DNA from 4 places in the Brevibacillus antibioticus genome. Region 4 is predicted to be linked to each of the others. Evidence: riboswitches for the same ligand, from Rfam matches in the RefSeq annotation. Region 4 holds a riboswitch; each other region holds the start of a gene.
What was found. Region 4 has a riboswitch for cyclic di-AMP ahead of E8L90_RS21220 (quaternary amine ABC transporter ATP-binding protein). Riboswitches for the same ligand answer to the same signal wherever they lie in the genome.

Region 1 (5,006 bases), 220 kb from region 4:
GGTACCTTTACGCATCTGAGTGTGGCTGACAGTTTGGAAGCTTCGGATATCGCATACACGAAAAATCAAATCGCCTGTTTCCAAAACGTAATCGATCAGCTGAAAGAAAAGGGGATCAATCCACAGAAGCTGCACGTCCAAAGCAGTTACGGCGTGCTGAATTACGGGGAGCTGCAATACGATTATGCTCGAATGGGGATCGCTCTCTACGGGATGTTGAGCAAGCAGGGAGATAAGGTAAAAACAAGCGTCGACCTACGACCTGTGCTATCACTAAAAGCCAGAGTTGTGCAGGTGAAACAGGTGGAAAAAGGAGCCTCCGTGGGCTATGGACGCGCCCACACAGCGCAGAAAGACAGCACGATTGCCATCGTATCTATCGGATATGCAGATGGGCTTCCTCGCATGCTGTCTCAAGCGGACGCTACCTGCTTGATCAGGGGAAAAAGGCGACCGATTATTGGCTTTGTCTGCATGGATCAACTTATTGTAGATATTACAGATATGGAAGAGGTGCGAAGAGGAGATGTTGTGACCTTTATCGGCAGAGATCTAGAAGAGGGTATCACTGCCGAGGAAATGGCCCAACAGTGTAAAACCATTACGAACGAGCTGGTAAGCCGTGTGGGAGAACGGGTTAAAAGAGTCTATCATGATTGATCTTTGGACGAAAACGAGTATAGGGAGTGGTTTATTTTTTCCATGGCGAAGGGGAGACATAGCTTTCGTTTCAAAATGCTTGGGCTTCTTGGGTTTGGCATGCTTCTGGCCGGTATCGTAACCTATCTGCTCTATAAAGTACTCCAGTTTTACTATCGGGTGGGGGTTAAGTACGAAGATCCGCTCGCCCAGGTTCGTTATTTCATCAGGGAGATGGGGGATATCAATTTCTTTTTGATTGTCTTTGCTCCCATTGCGATCTTGTTTTTCTATCTTCTAACCAAACGGTATGCTGGCTACTTTCGGGAGATTTCTACGGGCATTCATTATCTCGCGAGTGGAGACTTTACACGGCATGTCCATATTCCATCCAATGATGAGTTTGCAGAAATCGCCAAGGATATTAATACAGCAAGCGAAATGCTGCAAAAGGCGGTAGAAAGAGGAGATTTCGCCGAAAACAGCAAGGATCAGCTTGTTTTGAATCTGGCGCATGATTTGCGTACACCACTGACATCTGTTCTGGGTTATTTAGATTTAGTTTTACGAGACGAGCAGATGCCACAACAACAAATGCGGCATTATGCGACGATTGCTTTTACCAAGTCACAACGATTGGAAAAGCTGATCGATGAGCTCTTCGAAATTACGAGAATGAATTACGGCATGGTCAACATCGAGCAAAAGGTCATTGATTTGAGTGAATTGCTAGTCCAGTTAAATGAAGAGCTGTATCCTTCCTTTGAGAAAAATGAGCTCGTCGGGAGGTGTACGGTTGCTGCCCAATTAGTGATCGTGGGAGATGGGGAGCTGCTGGCACGCGTATTTGAGAACATCCTGACCAACGCGATACGCTACGGGGGCGATGGTCAATTTATCGATTTGAACGCTTATCATGAGGGCGATGAAGTGGTTGTACAAATCATGAATTACGGCGACCAGATACCTGAGGAGGCGCTGCCGCATATTTTTGAAATGTTTTTTACGGGTGACAAAGCGCGAACGCATCAAGGGGGAGGAACAGGACTCGGCCTGTTTATTGCTAAAAATATCGTCGAGAAGCATCGGGGAACGATTTCTGTCCAAAGTGATTTGATTCGAACATGCTTTGAGGTCAGGTTGCCGTGTGGATGAAATGATGCCAAAGAACAATTCTCATGGGTATCCAAATTTTGGTATGATATTCCTATAACTAAACCATATGCAAAAGATGAATAATTTTTGGGGGGTAGTTATGAATAAATACACATGGACATTGATAGGTGCGGTAATTGTTGCTGGAATATCATTGGCTACTTGGGCTGGGGCCATTAACCAAGGGGATAAGGAAGCGCTAAACGCATATGTAAAGATGGAACAGGCACGTAACCAAGGGAACAAACCCTTAAGCAAATGGAGTAGTAATGTAACCCTTTCGGATTTTTCAATTCAGGGAGCTGTTTTACCAGAAGCGGATAAAATACGTAAATACAACGATACGAATATGCAAGGACTACTATCTTCAACGGATGAAAAGCTTTCCTTCATTATGGAAGGGGATGAAGTAAAAGGTATAGTTTTAGCAACAGATACAGAGCCAATCATGGCTGGTGGTGAAAAAAGTGGCCCTGAGTTGTTTGACCTTTACAAGAACATGAAAAATACGCTCGGGGAAAATGTAAACATGAAGTACTTTAGTTATTCAGGTGGGTTTATTTTCGTTGCAACTGATAGGGAAGGTGAGGAAAGCTTGTGGCTCGATCGACGTGCTTCTACATCTTTAGAACTTCCTTCACACAAGCAACTCAAATCTGAAGAAGTTGTAGAAAAAATTCGAGAAGGTGCGGAATCGGTGGATGAAGAAAAGACAAACGAACTAGAAATGGGAAGTAAATCTGAATAAAGCGTATAAAGCTAGCTGTTGGCTTTTCACGGAGATTGATAGATGTTCAAAGGCCACTCCAGACAAGGCTGGGAAAAAACAAGAAAGCCGGGTCCCCGCTAGAGGACTCGGCATTTATATCCAATTTCTTTATCCGATGAATTCTTGTACCCAGTATCCATTCACAAAGCCTACACCGATTTTGGTGAAGGAAGGATTCATGATGTTTTGACGGTGTCCTTCACTGTTCATCCATTGGTTCATGACTTCCTCAGCGGTGCGTTGACCCATGGCGATGTTCTCACCCGCGGTCATAGAAGATACTCCGAATTGTTTCATCATGTCAAATGGAGAGCCATACGTAGGGCTTGTATGGTCAAAGTAGTTGTTGTTGGACATATCAGCCGCTTTTGCTTGTGCAACTTTGTTCAGGGAAGCATCCAGTTCCACTGGCTTCAGACCTGCTTTTGCACGCTCTTGGTTTACCAAATCGGTTACTTGCTTCCCAACAGAGGAAGCATCCACTTGTTGGTGAGCTTGTTTTACTGGCTGTTGAGCTGGCTGCTGTTGATTCGCTGGTGCTGCGTAAGGTGCTTGCATTTGCGGTTGGACAGGTTGCATATATGGTTGATACCCGTATTGCGGACATGTGGTAGCGGCAGAAGCTGTGTTAGAAAAGCCGGAGAGAACAAATCCCAATCCCAATGTCGCGATTGCAATAGTACCGAGGCGTTTCATATTCACATCGTCTCCTTTTTTTGGCCTACGAGGTTAGTTGACGGATTCGGATTGAGGAAACAACCCTACGCACTTTGGCGATTCACCCCATGCAGATCTCTCATCTGCAAGTAAAAAAGATCCCCCGCACTTCCATTCGAGAGGAAGTTTCGGCTGTTTTGTTTGGCATGACCTAGAATAACAGAGATTCACCGGTGAAAGAAACCCGTAAAATTTGGTAGGATTAATGAGGATATCTCTTGTTTTATTATTCGGGTTCAGAGACGTTAAAGATGAGTCAGAAAAAGGGATGCGCATATGATCGGCGGCTGCTCCGAATGCTTCCCGAGCTGATTCAGCATACCTCATAGACAGTGCAGGTGGATAGGGCCTCTTATGCGAGGCTCCTTTTTTTATTGTTTTTCGTTAGTCAGGAAGTGACGAGTTTGTATAAAGCTGGTCGTAGAGAATGTGTATTGAGCATGCAATCCAATTTGGGGTAAAATTTACTCAAGTAAAATGATAATGATTATCATTATAAATCGAAGGGTTGTTTTGTTACAAAGTATAAAACTTATTGGAGTGATTTTAATCATGGCAAGATCGGGATTTATGAAAACAGGATGGATATCGCTTATAACGGCAGCAATGATTACGGTGACAGGTTGCGGCTGGACAGGCGATCAAGCTGTGGCCACGGTGACTACCGATCAGCCTGCACAGGCAACGGCAGCGCCAAGCGAAGCTCCGCCTCGGACGGAAACGCGCGTCGTAACCGATGGCTTCGGAGAGGTAGAGATTCCGACAAATCCAAAGCGAATCTCAGCTCTTTATCGTGAAGATTATTTGGTTGCGCTTGGGGTAACGCCTATTGTGCAATATTATAACCCAATGTGGGGCAAGCAGGATTATTTGAAGCTGGAAGTGCCGTTGTTCGACGTGACCGGCAGCATCGAAGCCATGCTTGTGTCCGAGCCGGACTTGATCATTGGCGCCGGAGAGGTCGATGCAGCACAATACGCGCTCTATTCCAAGGTTGCGCCGACGTTCCGCTTGCCGGACGACGTACTTGCGGATTCGCGCAAAACATTGACCTTAATCGCCGAATTGCTTGGTCTCAGCGACAAGGCGGAGCAGGTGCTTGCCGATTACGAAGCCCGTATTGTCGATGTGAAGGCGAAGCTGAACGCGGCGATCGGCGATGAGAAGCTTGTTGTTCTGCGGATGAACGTCGTAGATAAATCGATTAATATTTTTGGCATTCATAACACGTTTGTCGGACAAATCTTGTATGAGGATCTTGGGCTGAAGGCGCCAGGGTTCGCCGAGGCGATGACGAAGGGCAATATCGTCTTGTCGAAGGAGGTCATTCCGGAGCTTGACGCGGACCATATTATTTTGCTTCCGTCCAACGGGACGTGGGAGGATGAGAGCAACATGAAAGCACTTGAGGAAATGAAGGCAGATCCGTTATGGCAGACCGTTCCTGCATTTAAGAACGGCCATGTATATCCCGTAGAGAGATCATATTGGCAGACGGGAGCCATTACGGCCAACGGGTTGAAGATGGATGATTTACTTCGATTACTGGCTTCTTAGCAGGAAATAAGAGTGATTACGTTCATTGGCGAGACTCATCGCCATAATTAAGAAAGAGCCACTTTTCAACGAAGGTTGATGGGTGGCTCGATTTGATTTACACTATATCCATTGAGAATGAATATCAATTAAAAGGCGGTTGATAGTAACGATGGATATTGAACAGCGC
Region 2 (5,006 bases), 2.7 Mb from region 4:
AAAGAGTACCATCCATTACCCCGCAGGTTGAAAAAATTTTGGATGATATGGCCCAAACGATTTACGCTGCGAAAGGTCGAGCAGGCTTGTCTGCGATCCAGATTGGCATCCCGAAGCGTTTAGTTGTGATGGATTGCGGCAGCGGCTTGATTGAACTAATCAATCCGGTATTGACGGAAAAATCAGGTGAGCAGGTAGGGCAAGAAGCTTGTCTTTCGATACCAGGTGTTTTTGGACTCGTTCGTCGGGCGAATTATGTCAAAGTTCAGACGCTGAACCGCCAAGGAGAAACCAAGACAATCGAAGCCGAAGATTTCCTTGCTCGGTGTGTTCAGCACGAGATGGACCATCTGGAAGGAATCTTGTTTATTGATCATACGGAAGAGCTCTACTCAGCAAGAACAGGAAAAAAACTGAATCGCAAGGATTTGCACCGGATACAAGCGAAAAGTAGGAAATAAACGGAGCATAAACAGCGAGGAGATTGACTCATGAAGCGTTGGAACATTATGTTAACGGGTTTTGGAACAGTTGGACAGCAGGTAGCCAGACTGCTGGAGCAGCGACGGGAGCGGTACCGCGAGCTATATCAAGCGGATGTCAGACTCGTGGGAGTCGTTCGTTCGGCTTCCGGCCTCTATGATGAGAACGGAATCGATTCAGGAAAATGGGCAGAATATGCTCATACAAAACAAGTAAGGAACCCATCGTGGAACGCGCTGGAATTTATCAAGTCAGCTCAAGCGGATGTGCTCATTGAGGCTGGTCCATCTGAAAAAGAGGGAGGACCCGGTCTTACTTTTATTCGTTATGCATTGGAAAATGCTATGCATGCAATCGCGATTTCAAAAGGTGCACTTGTTGTCGATTATGCTGGCCTAGCCGCTCTAACCAAAAAACATGGCACCGTGTTGAAAGGGAGTGGAGCAACAGCAGCAGCTCTGCCGACGATCGATCTATTGCAGTATAACTTGGCAGGCTGTGAAGTGAAACGAGTCGAAGGTATTTTTACGGGAACAACGAACTTCGTGCTCACAAAAATGATGGAAGAGGGACTCACCTGTATAGAAGCAGTCGAGCTCGCTCAGAAGTTGGGGATTGCCGAACCGGATCCTTCATACGATATCGATGGTTGGGATACAGCTTCAAAGCTCACGATCTTGGCAAACGCCGCTTTTGGCGCGCAACTAAATCTAACTGATATCGCACGCGCAAGTATTCGCGAAATAACCTCGTTACAAATCGAGACGTGGAAAAAGCATGCGAAGATTCCCAAGCTGATCGGAATTATTCAAAAGGAAGCGAATGGTACGGTTTCTGTAGCAGTTGAACTGTGTGCATTGGATTTAACCCATCCATTTGCATCCGTATCAGGTACGACAAAAGCCATACGGGTAGAAACAGATGTCATGGGGGATTTATTGGTTGTTGGAGGAAAATCGGACCCTGTCGCGGCAGCAGCGGCTGCCTTAAAAGACCTTGAACATATCATTAGCAGATAGCCTAAGTTGCATGTGCTTCCAATGTTCCTTAGGAATGAGTTGTTTACAACGGCGAGCATACTAGGGATGCACCACCAAAAACGGCGAGGGGGGCCATACGGATGAACCAATCGTCTGATGTTAATGCCGAGCTGCAGCAAGTATCTGCTTATCCAACCAAGCAAAAAATGCATCAAAAGAACGTCGCTTTGGTAAATGAGCAGGATAGCTGCTGTTGTACCCCCAAAAACCAGGCATCCGAAACACAGCAGGAATAATGCCTACACGAAAAAGCCGGGTCTCGATGAAGAGACACCGGCTTTTCGTTTCGTGCAAAGCGTTTTATCCGATAAATTCTTGTACCCAGTAACCATTTGTGAAGCCTACACCAATTTTTGTGAACGCAGGATTCATAATGTTTTGGCGGTGGCCTTCACTGTTCATCCATTGTTGCATGACTTCTTGTGGACTTTGTTGACCCATGGCGATATTTTCACCTGCAGTCGAGTACTGAATGCCATACTGCTTCATCATGTCAAATGGGGAACCGTAGGTTGGGCTGTTGTGGTCAAAGTAGTTGTTAGCAGACATATCTTGTGCTTTTGCCAACGCTACTTTGGACAATGCTGCATCCATTTGAACAGGATTGAGACCTGCTTTGGCACGTTCTTGGTTCACCAAATCCGCGACTTGTTTCGCAAAATCACCCGTTTTTCCTTGTTCCACTTGATTTGCTGGAGCGGCAGGTTGAGTAACGTTTTTGCTAGGTTGCGCTGGTGCAGCTTGAACTGGTGCTGGTTGTAATGGTGTTTGTTGCACTGGAGCTTGTTGTACGGGTGCAGGTTGGTAAGATCCTGGTTGAATCGGGCATGGTTGTACAGGTGTAGCTTGTCCTTGCTTAACAGGTTGCATCGGCTGTACTGCTTGTTGCTGGCCAGGAACAAAGCCTTGTTTTTGGAAAAAGTTCATGAACTGTTGTGCATTTGGTGCTTTTTGGAATTGTCCCATATTTTGACCCACATTGAATTGGAATTGTCCGTTCTTCAATGGGCAGTTAGAAGCTGCGGAAGCAGAAGAAGCAAACCCTGTCAAAGCCAAGCCCAGACCAAGAGTCATCGCGATTGTAACAGAACCAAAACGTTTCATAAAACAAATCTCTCCTTTTTTTTGCCTACGAGGTTAGTTGTCGGATTCGGGTTGAGGAAACAACCCTACGCCAATTCGGCGATTCACCCCATGTGGAATATCTCATCCACAAAAAAGTCCCCCGCACTTCCTTTTCAAAGAGGAAGTCTCGGCTTATTTCGTTTGGCATGAACAACAATATCAGACAATCCCAATCGAAATAAAGGAGTAATATATGGCAAATAGCTAGAATCGTTGATAAATTAGGCTCATTTCGGTTCGTTTGATTGTTCCTTCCATGCAGTTAAGCCGCCTTCCAATGCATTTGCATGAAAACCATGCTCACGAAGCAGAGCCGCAGCTTTTTGAGCTTTGTTACCTGTTGTACATACGGTAACGATCTGCACATTTTGCGCGAGTTTTTCGGTTTCTTCATCGAGCGGCTTGTCCTGTTCTTTCATTAGAAGATAGGGAACGTTTCGTGTCGATGCATTTTCGTGAACGAGACTACCGGTGATAAATTTCTCGACGTCGCGTACGTCCAATAAAAGTACAGGCACCTTCTTTTTAAGCAGTTCAGATAATTGAATCGTTGTCAACGTATGATTTTGCAATGTAATCCCTCCTACTACTATTGTAACAGAGTACTGCTTCGCCAAGTATAAGGCTGAACGGTTGCTTTTATTGGACAACCATGGTAGAATGAGGTTGCTACTTGAAAAATTGATACCTAATCATTCATCGAGGTGTTTGTATGCTGATGGATAACATTTTTGAATCCCCGATTCACACTGGCGCGGTCATCGGAGCCGCAAGGATGGAAGAGAGGAAGGGCTTTCATTGTTTTAGGTTTTCAAAAGGTTTAGTTTTTATTTTGCAGTTCCGTCCTATGACATTCGCATATTTGCTGAGTAAGTAAAATTCACATATCATGAAGGCGTATCATCGCACATGATCTGGTATTTCTTCATGATATGTGAGCTTTATTTGCTTCGGTAAATATGACTAGCATATTCAAATTGAATTTTTGGAGGTTTTTTTAAATGCAAACGAACGGAACAGTAAAATGGTTTAACGCAGAAAAAGGTTTCGGTTTCATTCAAGTAGAAGGCGGAGACGATGTATTCGTTCACTTCAGCGCAATCCAAGGTGACGGTTTCAAAACTTTGGACGAAGGTCAAAAAGTTCAATTCAACATCGTTCAAGGCAACCGTGGCCCACAAGCTGAGAACGTAGTAAAACTGTAAGTCTCCTTTTAAAAAGTGAAACTGTCCTTTCGAGGGCAGTTTCTTTTTGTTGTAGGACATAGAAGTAAAAAGGCGTTGGGGTCGTCCCCAGCGCCTTTTCCTGGATGCGAACGGATAAAAAAAGGAACTATGGCGACCCACCATAATTCCTCATTTTCTTCCTTCAAGATAGTTAAATACAAGTTTCGATTTCGACAGTTTGGAATTGACTGTCAAGAACGGTAAGACCAACAACTTGACCGCCGCCGATAGAAGTACGGCCATAAGTGGTGAGAAGGACATTTCTGTTGTTTTCTGCTACGGTAAGGCGCACTTCATAGTGGAAAGAAGCGGGGACCAGTGCATTGAAAGCAGTGCGAGTATTCGCAGGGATAAATTGCGTGATGTCAAGCAAGGTGCTAACTGGATTTGTTTGCGTAACTGCGTTACCCCAGTTCAATACTTGCACACGTACTTCAACCTCTTCTGTGTTCAGATTGACCAGGTCGAGGTGAGCGGTGAGAGCAACAGCGAGGTTGTTTTGCAAAATACCAGTCGTTCTCACAGTATTTCTTCTTGGGCGTTTGTGACCTTTTCTTTCAGTATGACCTTGATCGTCGTCGTGTTCGATTTCAGACATCCATGTTCACTCCATTCTTGTGTAATCTAGTGGGACAATAATACGATATTGTTTCTTGACTTGATTTGTAACGGCGAACGTAAGGGGACGAGTAACTATTTTTGATAGAGGACGGTGGAGGGTTTGGGAGACATGCCTGCATGCAAACAACTAGACTATACAGCTCGGTTTGATTGGGGATACGAAGGGGTGGAACAGGTCGGGGTAGCATCGGATATGATCGTTATTATCGATGTACTCTCCTTCAGTACGTGTGTCGATATCGTAACGGGACGTGGTGGTATCGTCTATCCTTATCAGGTAAAGGATATGTCAGCCGTTGCATTCGCCAAACAAAAAGCAGCGCTACTCGCTGGAAAACGCGGAGAACCACTCTCCCTTTCACCTGCCTGTCTGAAAACGGTTCCGATGGGAAGTAGATTGGTGTTGCCGTCGCCAAACGGATCGACCTGTACCGTGTTGGCGAAGAAAACAGGGGCGAGGGTAATCGCCGCGTGCTTGCGAAATGCGTCATCTGTCGCCAGATATATACAG
Region 3 (5,006 bases), 630 kb from region 4:
CTGCAATCTGGAACAAATCATCAATCCCGACACCAAACCACATGTCCATCGTGATGATGGTCCCCAGGAAGAGTAGAATCCCTCCGCCAATCCTCTTTTTCTGTCCCCACAAACGAAGACCGAAATAAATAAGCACCATCGGCCACAAATCAAATAGACCGAACGAAATGATACCCAAACTGTCTAACAAAAGACCGATTCCCGTAAAAATAATCAGGACACCAGCCAACATTTTGTGCAAACGGGACAGTTTCACAAAAGTCTCCTCTCTCACGCCCCATGCTGATCGTTTTCACTTTGACCATTACGACATGTATAAATGAATGCAGGCGGAATATTCAACAGGGTAAAGTCGATCCCGACCCAAGGAAAACGATCCTGCAACTCAGCTTGGAGTTGTAGCGAATATTGGAATGTAATAAATAGGCCCCCTGGCTTCAGTACAGATTGAACTTCGTCCAGAATTGCTGCCCGCAGCTCTTGTGGAAAATTGGCGAATGGCAGACCTGAGATAATGACATCTGCACCTGCAAGGTCCTGCTCCTCCAAGTAAAACCTAAGTTTAGTCGCTTCCTCCCTGATAGGAAGATCGGGAAAACGTGATTGAAGCATAGAGCGAAATTGGGAATCTCGTTCCACAAGCACATACTGTGTGCCGGGATGCAAGCGCTGATAGATCGTTTGGGTAAATGCCCCTGTACCAGGTCCCAGCTCCAGGATCACATCGGTTGAAGCCCAATCGACGCTTTTCAACATTTGCCCACACAAAAAACGAGAGCTGGGGATTATACTACCGACGCGTCCAGGCTCAGCGATAAACCGCCGCAAAAAGACCAAGAAGTCTTGCAAGAATCGTACCTCCTAGGGGAAAAGCAGCCTGATGTACACAGGCTGCCGAATTGACACAATCTATTCTACACCTTATCCCCCAGTTCCTGTTGAATTAGGATTGTACTGGTTTGGCTATCGGTGATTTCACTTCATTAATGGATGCTTTGATGCTGGCAAGTTCTGCATCGAGATCATCCTTTTCCAGTTCAGACAAAGCGTTCTCCCAAGCGCGGTTCGTTTGACGCCATTGTCCACTCATTTGCGCTTCTGCTTCCATGCGCATGACTTTTTCCTCCATGCGGGCGAAGCCACGGCCTGCGGACTGATTGCCGATACCGACAACTGCCTGATTAACTTGCTTTTGTGTACGAGCTACTTGTGCACGTGCCATCAGTGTGAACTTTTTCGCACGCATTTTATAGAACTCTTCCTTCAGCTCAGCCAGCTTCTCGCGCATTTGCGCAGCTGCCTCGGATGCTGACAGGTAGAGAGTTTCATATTCCGCTGCACGGCCTTCGTATTGCTTCTTGTCAGCGAGTGCTCGACGAGCCAACTCGTCTTCTCCCTCAGACAAGGCGAGCTTGACTTGACGATCGCGTTTTTCGATCAGAGCATTGGCTTCGTCCAATTGCTGACGGAATTTCTTTTCCAGTGCAACTTGACGGGCAACCGCTACTTCAACTTGTCCGATTTCTACTTCCATGTCACGCATATATTGATTCAGCATCACTACCGGATCTTCCATCGAATCCAATGCATCATTTACCGAAGCTACTGTCAGGTCACGCAAACGTTTAAAGATACTCATTATTTTTTCCTCCTCATCATATCACATCATATTGTTCATCCAAAAGACTCTTGCGACATAGTGTTATTGCGGCTGCTAAAACGGTTATGACCGTTTTGTTACGTTTCTCTCCCAAGTGTCCAGCGTATCTTCCTTTAATACTTTTTGGGCCCATTCACGCTCCCAAGCAGGTGGCGCTTGTTTTGGTTCTTGGCTGGGACGCAGTAAGCGATATCCCAGATAAATCACCCCAATGGCCAGAAGCGCGTGAAACAGTAGGTCAAGCTTGCCAATCAACATCAGGAACCCGAATAGGAAGACTAGGATTCCCCAAAAACGTGAACCGGTTTGTCCCATGATCTTTTTGGCACCGTATAACATGATCACGCCGGGAATGATGAACCCGATCAAATCTCCGATATCGATACCCACCAGATCTAGAAGAACCACCCCACCGACTAGCAGCAGAACCAGCCCGAGTAGAACTTTGCCAGACCGTTCGCTCATTACTCGCTTACCTCCATTCGTTTTGCATGTGGTGCTTGTGGAACGTTATGCCCTTATTGTAGCCCCCGGTATAGGCTTCCCATAACGGGCGTGCGGTTGGTTTTTCCCTCCGTCCTCGGACGGAGAGAATTTCCTGCCCTAATCGGACAAGCTGTCCCCCAAGCCAGAACAAGGCCGCGTCGAAAGGCGGCTTGCACTATCGAACGAAAACGTTACAGCATTTGACGGTATCTTTGTGACGAATATGTGAACGAACAGATAAAAAGAAGGAAAAAAAGGACTGGCGTAGAATCTTCGTAAGAGTGCGTGTAAAAAAACATCGAAAAATAGCCGAATTCCGCTTGGCGGAAACGGGGGAACCACGTTTTTGGGGTGAATGGTTGCTACTCCTAGCAGCCTAGGGCGTCCTTTCGACCGAACCCTTCAGCTAACCTCGTAGGCTCACGAAGGGAGCAGTTTCTTTTGCGCAAGGTGGTTTTATCTTTATTTATGGCTGGATTGCTTGCTATGGGGGCAGGCGCTGCACAGGCTGCTGAGGAGAATTCTCTGGGTGAAGTAGTCAGCGACTTGTACGGTACCCCTTACAAATCTTCCGGCTCGTCCAAAAAGGGCTTTGACTGCTCCGGTTTCACGCGCTACGTATTTGATGCGTTAGGTGTAGATCTACCTCACAATTCTGCTTCCCAGTACGAATTAGGTACAGAGGTTGACAGAAAAGAATTGCAGCCAGGCGATCTCGTATTCTTCAATACGAACGGTCACAGCATTTCTCACGTGGGTATCTACATTGGAGACGGCACATTCGTGCACTCGGAATCTGGTCGTGGAGTCGTCAACACCAAGTTGAACGATCCATACTACTGGAGCAAGCGTTATGTAGGCGCCAAGCGTCTGAGCGTTCCTGTTCTAGCGAAAGCAGAAATTCCGAAAAAGGAAAAAGCGGTGCAAGCTGCATCGTTGCCGGAAAAACCAGCTCAAAAATAGTCGTTCGGCAAAATAATAAAAGCCAGGGACAAAACGTCTCTGGCTTTTTCTGACGAAATTTAGTACCTGGTCTAAAGAGGTACCCTCACATATTCGAACAACTTAATAACTTACGGGGTTTCTTCCCCTGACCAGGTCAAAGCATGTTATGATAGACAAGACCCATTCTTTGAATGGTATTCCTTATTAATAGAAGTAACTGGGGGTTGTTCCGGTGAAAGATCACATTTTAATTGTCGATGACAATCTGGAAATTATTGAACTGCTAGAAGACATTTTGGAGAACGAAGGCTTCACCGTTTCCTCCGCAGAGAGCGGAGAAGATGCACTCTCCCTGCTCAGCCAAGGAGAGCGACCCAACCTGATCCTTTTGGATATTATGATGCCCAACATGAGTGGCTACGAGCTCTGCTCTCAAATTCGCCGTGAGTGGGATTTGCCTATACTGTTTCTCAGTGCAAAAGGAAAAGCGGTAGATAAGGTAGTCGGCTTCGAAATCGGCGCAGACGATTACATCACGAAGCCTTTTGATACAGAAGAGCTGCTCGCTCGCATTCGTGCCCACCTTCGTCGCTATGAGCGCATTCGCAAACATACCGAAGAGCAGCCTGAGAAGGAAACAGCCTCTTCTCCAATTACAGTTTTGAAATTCAAGGACCTGGAAATTCATAAAGAAACGTATTCCGTTTATGTATGTAATCAAAAGATTGAGCTCTCTACAAAAGAATTTCAACTGCTCACATTCCTCGCAGAAAACGCGGGCATCGTTTTTACTAGAGAGCAAATTTATGACCGTGTCTGGGGATATGGTTATGGCTCGCTCAATACAGTGACCGTCCATATCAAAAACCTCCGTGAAAAGCTGGAAACAGAACGGCAGTTCATCAAAACACAATGGGGGACAGGCTACGTATTTATCGGGGAGAAGCTTTAAATGAGCTTACGCAATAAAATTTTACTCTCCTTCATTGCCTTGCTCACACTCAATATTTTGTTGTTTAAATTTGTTTTTCAAGACATTATTGTCGCTCAACTCAAAAATGATCGGCATAATCAGTACCAGGCTGAGAAGGAAGCCGCAGAGAAGGTCATGCTCAATCAACTGCTTCTCGTCAGTAATTTCAAGGACCCAGTCGAACGCTTGGAGCTTGATAAGCAGTTGCCAGACGACGTGATGTACCGAATGGTCGTGAAGGATGCTAATGGTAACACCATCTACAGCAAAACATCACGCGCCTATAATTTGAAAATGCCTTCTCCCTCCTCATCAAGCCGTGGCGAATCTGCCAAGCAAAGTGACCTCAAAGTGGTCGCTGAGTACCATTTTCAGCAGGAGCCACCGCGTGTAGGGGAGATCGTTGTTTATTTCTACACAGATGATTACGACATGATGGCGACAACAGGGGTTTCCATGATGCTTTTGTTTATTTACGGAAGCATTAGTCTGGTGGGATTGATTCTGCTCGCTTTGTTCGTTCGCTGGATACTACGACCCGTGAACGAATTATCGCGCGTCACCCAAGAAATCCAGGAAGGGAAGCGGCTGGTCACTTTTACGTATCGCTCGCATGATGAGTTTGGGCAACTCTTTCGATATTTCGGGGATATGGTTGATGAGCTTCGTTTAGCGGAAGAAAGACAGGCCGAAATGATTGCTTCAATCGCCCACGACTTCCGCACACCTCTTACCACGATCAAAGGGTATGCGTCATATATCGGCTCTGGTCGTGTGGCGGATATGACCAAAATACAGAAACAGATGGGCAAAATCGAGCTAAAAACGACGGACTTAGAAAAGCTGCTGGATGAGTTGCAGGACTTCACCACCCAAAGCTCCGAAGTTCGACTCGACATTAACCGCATTCATGTCAAAAGCTTCTTGAGAGGAATCATTGAG
Region 4 (5,006 bases):
ATATCCACTTGCGAAACAGCACGATATACGTCCGCCCCCAAGCCTTTCGCCCCGATCATAGCCGCTATGACCACCATCGACAGGGCGAGCATGATGCACTGATTGACGCCCGCCAAGATCGTCGATTTCGCATAAGGCAGTTGTACTTTCACGAGCTTTTGCCACCCAGTTGCGCCAAAGGCGTCCGCCGCTTCCTCCATTTCCGCTGGGACCTGGCGTATGCCTAAGTTCGTAAGACGCACGATTGGCGGCAAAGCAAAAATAACGGAGGCAATGACTCCCGGCACCTCGCCCAAGCCGAAGAAAAAGATCGCGGGAATCAAATAAACGAACGCTGGCATCGTCTGCATCAAATCCAGTACTGGCGTGACGAGATTACGAAACGTATCGTGTCTCGCGCAAAGAATGCCCACCGGAATCCCGATAGCGATCGAAATAATCGCGGAAGTGAGGACGAGTCCCAATGTCTCCATCGTTTCATCCCAGTACCCCAAATTGTGAATGAGAGAAAGTCCGATAACCGTAAAGACCATGGACGCTCTCCCTGCAAAAACCCACGTAGCGGCCCCCAGCAGCAAGATGAGAATCAGCGAAGGTATCTCTGCCAAAACCGTGGAACAGTAAGTCACCATCGTGGAAATGACGATCGACACCGGATCAAACAATACCCCTTTGTAATGGCCCAGTACCTCCACGAACCCTTCCATCCATTCGCCAATCGGCAGCTTAGGCAAGGCGTCCATCACTCATCACCTCTGTTCTCTGATGCTCTTGGACATTTACTTTTCCTACCAGCCCACCTAGCACCGCTCCTTTTACGACGACACCCAACAAACGCTGCTGCTCGCCCACTACCGCAATCGGGACGTGCAGGTCTGCCATCATCGGGAACAAACTGTGCAGACGTGCGTCAGGTGAAACGGTAGGGAGGTCGGTTTTCATGATCGTCTCCAGCGAATCTCCCGTACTGATCGCGAGTGATACGTCATACGCCGTAATCAAGCCAAGCAGTGTGCGCTTTTTGTCCACGACGTACAAGCTGGACACGCCGTTATCCATCATGAGTTGTAGCGCCACTCGCGCCCCTTTGTCAGGTGTGATTGCTTCTGCCCGTTTCATCACATTTTCAGCAACGAGCACCCTGGACAGGTCGGCATCCTCCACGAATTTCCGCACGAATTCATCCGCTGGGTCTGCCATGATTTCTTCTGGGCGGCCGATTTGAATGATCTGCCCGTCTTTCATAAAGGCAATCCGGTCGCCCAGCCGCAACGCTTCGTGCAAGTCATGTGTAATAAACAGGATCGTCTTTTTCATCGTCATCTGAAGCTCCAGCAGCTCATCCTGCATATCTTTTCGAATGAGCGGGTCCAGTGCACTGAACGCTTCGTCCATCAAGAGAATATCTGGATTATTAGCCAACGCCCGCGCCAATCCGACTCGCTGGCGCATGCCTCCGCTCAATTGATCCGGGTACGCATTTTCCCACTCGGTTAGTCCAACGAGCGCGAGCGCTTCCCGTGCTTTTTCTTGCCGGAGCCCTGGTGGTACTTGTTGAATCTCCAAACCAAACTCCACGTTTTCCCGAACCGTCCGCTGCGGAAACAGGGCGAAATTTTGGAATACCATCCCGAGCTTCTTCCTCCGCACCTCGCGCAAAGCCGATGCCTTCATGTCCACAATTTCTTCCCCATCGATCTCGATGCTTCCGCTCGTTGGGTCAATCAATCGATTGCACAGTCTGATTAAGGTTGATTTGCCGCTGCCGGACAGGCCCATGATGACGAAGATTTCACCTTCCTCGACTTCAAAGCTGACCTGATTGACCCCGATAGACTGGCCCGTTTGCTTGTAAATTTGTTCTTTCGTACGTCCTTCCGCCAGCAGCTTCAAGGCCAGCTCAGGCTGCTTACCGAACACTTTTGTCAGTTGATGGACTTTCATTTTGGGCATGGTATCCCTCATCCTTCGTTTTTTCGTAAATGCAAAAAGCCTGCGAAGTTTCCACACGCAAGCAAAGTCAAGCATGCACGCTTGATTTTTACTTGCGTTGAAAATCCGCAGGCTTACGTAATACCTGGCGCCCATTTTCAGGACTCCCTGTACTCTGTCTTCCTGATTTCGATTGTCAGCGGTTTATGTCGTACCGTTTTCCTCCCAGCGATCCACACCATTTCATTCACGACTGTATCGCGTAAGCTACTCGTCGGTATTTCCATAAAAAATAGGCCGATCCATCCTTTTTCTCCAGAACAAAGGTCCCAAAGAAAAAGCCTGCATCGACCTATCACACGCCCGCCAAGGAATCCCCTGGTTGCGCATTATATGCCTAGACTTTATCCATCCATGACCTTCCCTGCTTTGACCGACGAGGTTAGCTGACGGGTAGGATGGCAGAGAAGACTTTTCCTCATCCCTCCTGATCACTCAGGATTAACCCCAAAAGATTGGTTCCCCCGCTTCCGAGAATCTCGGAACTAGGCCGTATTGTGTTTTGTTGCTTATTTGATCGTGATTGTGACTTTGATTATACGCTCGCTTCCAGTTATTGTGAACGTTCATTTTCGTTGAATCAAACTGAATAGCGCCTTTCTTAATGAGTCGCATTGATTTAGATGGTTCATGCTCATCCAATTGAAGAATCCCTTAGCTATCTTTCCCTTTCTATACACAAACCTCTACGCATACACGCTCCTCATAGGAAAAGCGCTGACTGATGTCCGTGACAACCTCCCAGTCATCCTCCCCGACCCGGATGGAATAAAGCAGTTCTCTCCCCTGAAATTGCACATGAGATACCTTTCCGATAACGCCTTCCATTCCTTGCTGCCACGCTGCGAGCTTCAACTGATCGGGACGAACCGGCAATATTTGCTGAGCGTGAAAGGAAGAAAAGTCGCGGGAAACAGCAATTGGTACCGCTGGCTCTCCTTGTCTCTCCAACAGAAAGGTATTGGGGCAAGACCAGTTTCCTTTTAAGAAGTTAGCCCGTCCCACAAACTTGGCGACAAAAGGCGATTGGGGCGAATAGTATATATCCTGCGGGCTACCTGCTTGTTCCACCCTGCCGCCTTTCATTACGACGATCTGATCCGCCATAGCCAGTGCCTCTGACTGATCGTGTGTGACGTAGACGATGGAAGTCCCCAGCTCGCGGTGAATAAATTGGATTTCCTTGCGCATTTGCATACGCAGCTCTGCATCGAGACTGCTCAATGGCTCGTCCATCAGAAGCAGCGTAGGGTTAAACACGATGGCCCGCGCCAGAGCAACGCGCTGCTTTTGTCCACCAGAGAGCTGATTGGGAAATCTCTCTTCCATTCCTCCAAGACCGACCATCTCCAGCATTTGGGCCACCCGTACCTTTGGATTATCTTTGTAAGCGGCAGGCACGTGCTTTTGATGTTGCAACGGAAACACGACATTCTCATAGACAGTCAAATGCGGCCAAAGTGCGAATGACTGAAACACCATACCAATCCGCCGCTCCTCTGGCGGCTTTCTTCTTGCCTGGTCCGCTACGCACTCTTGATTGATCCAGATTTCTCCGCTGGTAGGCGATTCAAAACCCGCCAATAGCCTAAGCAGTGTCGTTTTTCCGCAACCGCTCGGCCCGAGCAAAGCAACGAATTCCCCTTGTCCAATTTGTAGATCCAGATGGTGGAGCGCCGTCACATCTCCGAATTTTTTGGAAACGCCCTTCACTCTTGCACTGTTCATCCCTGTATCCTCCGTTGCCAATATCGTTTCCATAAACCGCCCATTGTCAAAGCCAGCAGGATGGCCACTACGATCAACGAAGAAAGGGCCGTGCTATGAGTCGTTGATCCCGCCTGCTCAAAGCTAAAAATAACGACACCGATTGTTTCCGAACCGGATGACCACAGAAGCGATGATATTGTCAATTCAGTAAAAGCTGTCAGGAACACCAGAAACAAGCCTGTTGCCATTCCCGGTGCATAGAGCGGAAGCAATATCCGGGACCACCTCGTCCAAAATCGACCACCGTTGATCCGTGCTGCTTCTTCTACTTCCTTGCCCACCTGCATAATGGAGACCGTACTGCTTTTTACTTGCAAGATCAAAAAGCGAGTCACATACGCAATCAAAATGAGCCAAACCGTTCCATATATTCCTGGCTGCCAGCTAGGAATCGGCTCGATCCACGTTAAAATCATCGCCAGACCAAGCACCATACCGGGCAAAGCATACGGCAAAGCGACAGCTCCTTCCATTACTTTTCCCATAAAGGAAGGCCGATGGATGCGCCAGTAAGCGAACCATGTTCCAGCCACCACGCACAAGACGCCAGTCAAGCAGGCCAGCATCAGGCTATTGCCGATGGCCGCTCTCGTTCCAACATGGTCAAACAAAACAAACGCAAAATGCTTCCATGTCAGATTTTGCGGAACAAAAGGCAACCCATACGCCTTGATGAAAGCGTTCGCTGCCATGGACAAGAGAGGAAGCACACTCGTCACCAACAAAAAGAGTCCAACAAGAACCTCCACACCCCGTCGATACCTTTCCAAGTGACGGCGAATCGATTTGTCCTCGGCACTGGTCTGGTCTACCCGGCTTTTACGCAAAAAGAGCCACTGTACTCCTGTTCCCGCCAATGCTATCACGCCAAGCAAAATAGACAAGACAGAAGCCCTCGCAAAAGCGCTCGGTCCAAATCCGATGACCTCCTCATAAATCAACGTACTCAATAAAGGGATATTTTCCGGGATCCCGAGAAACGCAGGGACACCAAAATTATCGAGTCCAGAAATAAAAGCAAGCAGTCCGCCTCCTGCAATTCCCGGTAAGGCGAGTGGGAGTGTCACCTTGCGAAATACGGTCGTAGCCGTAGCCCCTGAAGAATGAGCCGCCCATTCCAGTTCTTTGGGAATCCGATACAGAACGGACAGCGTGAGCATGTAGACCAACGGATAATGCGTTAGACCCATTACAACAATGATCCCGTCCAAGCCATAGACGTCCCACAGCTCCAAAGGCCCACC

Region 1: another riboswitch for cyclic di-AMP. It lies ahead of E8L90_RS20000 (CAP domain-containing protein); the one in region 4 lies ahead of E8L90_RS21220 (quaternary amine ABC transporter ATP-binding protein).
Region 2: another riboswitch for cyclic di-AMP. It lies ahead of E8L90_RS08035 (CAP domain-containing protein); the one in region 4 lies ahead of E8L90_RS21220 (quaternary amine ABC transporter ATP-binding protein).
Region 3: another riboswitch for cyclic di-AMP. It lies ahead of E8L90_RS17935 (C40 family peptidase); the one in region 4 lies ahead of E8L90_RS21220 (quaternary amine ABC transporter ATP-binding protein).

Annotation. Positions count from the first base shown of each region.
Region 1 covers NZ_SZNK01000001.1:4,200,233-4,205,238, reverse strand. Annotated here, with positions in the region: gene vanT (serine racemase VanT catalytic subunit) at 1-660, shown strand, start outside; gene E8L90_RS20010 (sensor histidine kinase) at 703-1,794, shown strand; gene E8L90_RS20005 (hypothetical protein) at 1,895-2,542, shown strand; gene E8L90_RS20000 (CAP domain-containing protein) at 2,672-3,259, opposite strand; cyclic di-AMP (ydaO/yuaA leader) riboswitch at 3,267-3,424, opposite strand; gene E8L90_RS19995 (ABC transporter substrate-binding protein) at 3,833-4,837, shown strand; gene E8L90_RS19990 (helix-turn-helix domain-containing protein) at 4,989-5,006, shown strand, end outside.
Region 2 covers NZ_SZNK01000001.1:1,758,477-1,763,482, forward strand. Annotated here, with positions in the region: gene def (peptide deformylase) at 1-461, shown strand, start outside; gene E8L90_RS08030 (homoserine dehydrogenase) at 492-1,502, shown strand; gene E8L90_RS30240 (hypothetical protein) at 1,604-1,759, shown strand; gene E8L90_RS08035 (CAP domain-containing protein) at 1,824-2,627, opposite strand; cyclic di-AMP (ydaO/yuaA leader) riboswitch at 2,635-2,791, opposite strand; gene E8L90_RS08040 (rhodanese-like domain-containing protein) at 2,876-3,220, opposite strand; gene E8L90_RS08045 (cold-shock protein) at 3,650-3,853, shown strand; gene E8L90_RS08050 (hypothetical protein) at 4,026-4,472, opposite strand; gene E8L90_RS08055 (2-phosphosulfolactate phosphatase) at 4,605-5,006, shown strand, end outside.
Region 3 covers NZ_SZNK01000001.1:3,788,910-3,793,915, forward strand. Annotated here, with positions in the region: gene liaF (cell wall-active antibiotics response protein LiaF) at 1-256, opposite strand, end outside; gene E8L90_RS17920 (class I SAM-dependent methyltransferase) at 271-849, opposite strand; gene E8L90_RS17925 (PspA/IM30 family protein) at 944-1,639, opposite strand; gene E8L90_RS17930 (LiaF transmembrane domain-containing protein) at 1,724-2,125, opposite strand; cyclic di-AMP (ydaO/yuaA leader) riboswitch at 2,444-2,583, shown strand; gene E8L90_RS17935 (C40 family peptidase) at 2,588-3,109, shown strand; gene E8L90_RS17940 (response regulator transcription factor) at 3,324-4,043, shown strand; gene E8L90_RS17945 (sensor histidine kinase) at 4,044-5,006, shown strand, end outside.
Region 4 covers NZ_SZNK01000001.1:4,422,643-4,427,648, forward strand. Annotated here, with positions in the region: gene E8L90_RS21215 (ABC transporter permease) at 1-743, opposite strand, end outside; gene E8L90_RS21220 (quaternary amine ABC transporter ATP-binding protein) at 727-1,953, opposite strand; cyclic di-AMP (ydaO/yuaA leader) riboswitch at 2,348-2,494, opposite strand; gene E8L90_RS21230 (ABC transporter ATP-binding protein) at 2,665-3,720, opposite strand; gene E8L90_RS21235 (ABC transporter permease) at 3,717-5,006, opposite strand, start outside.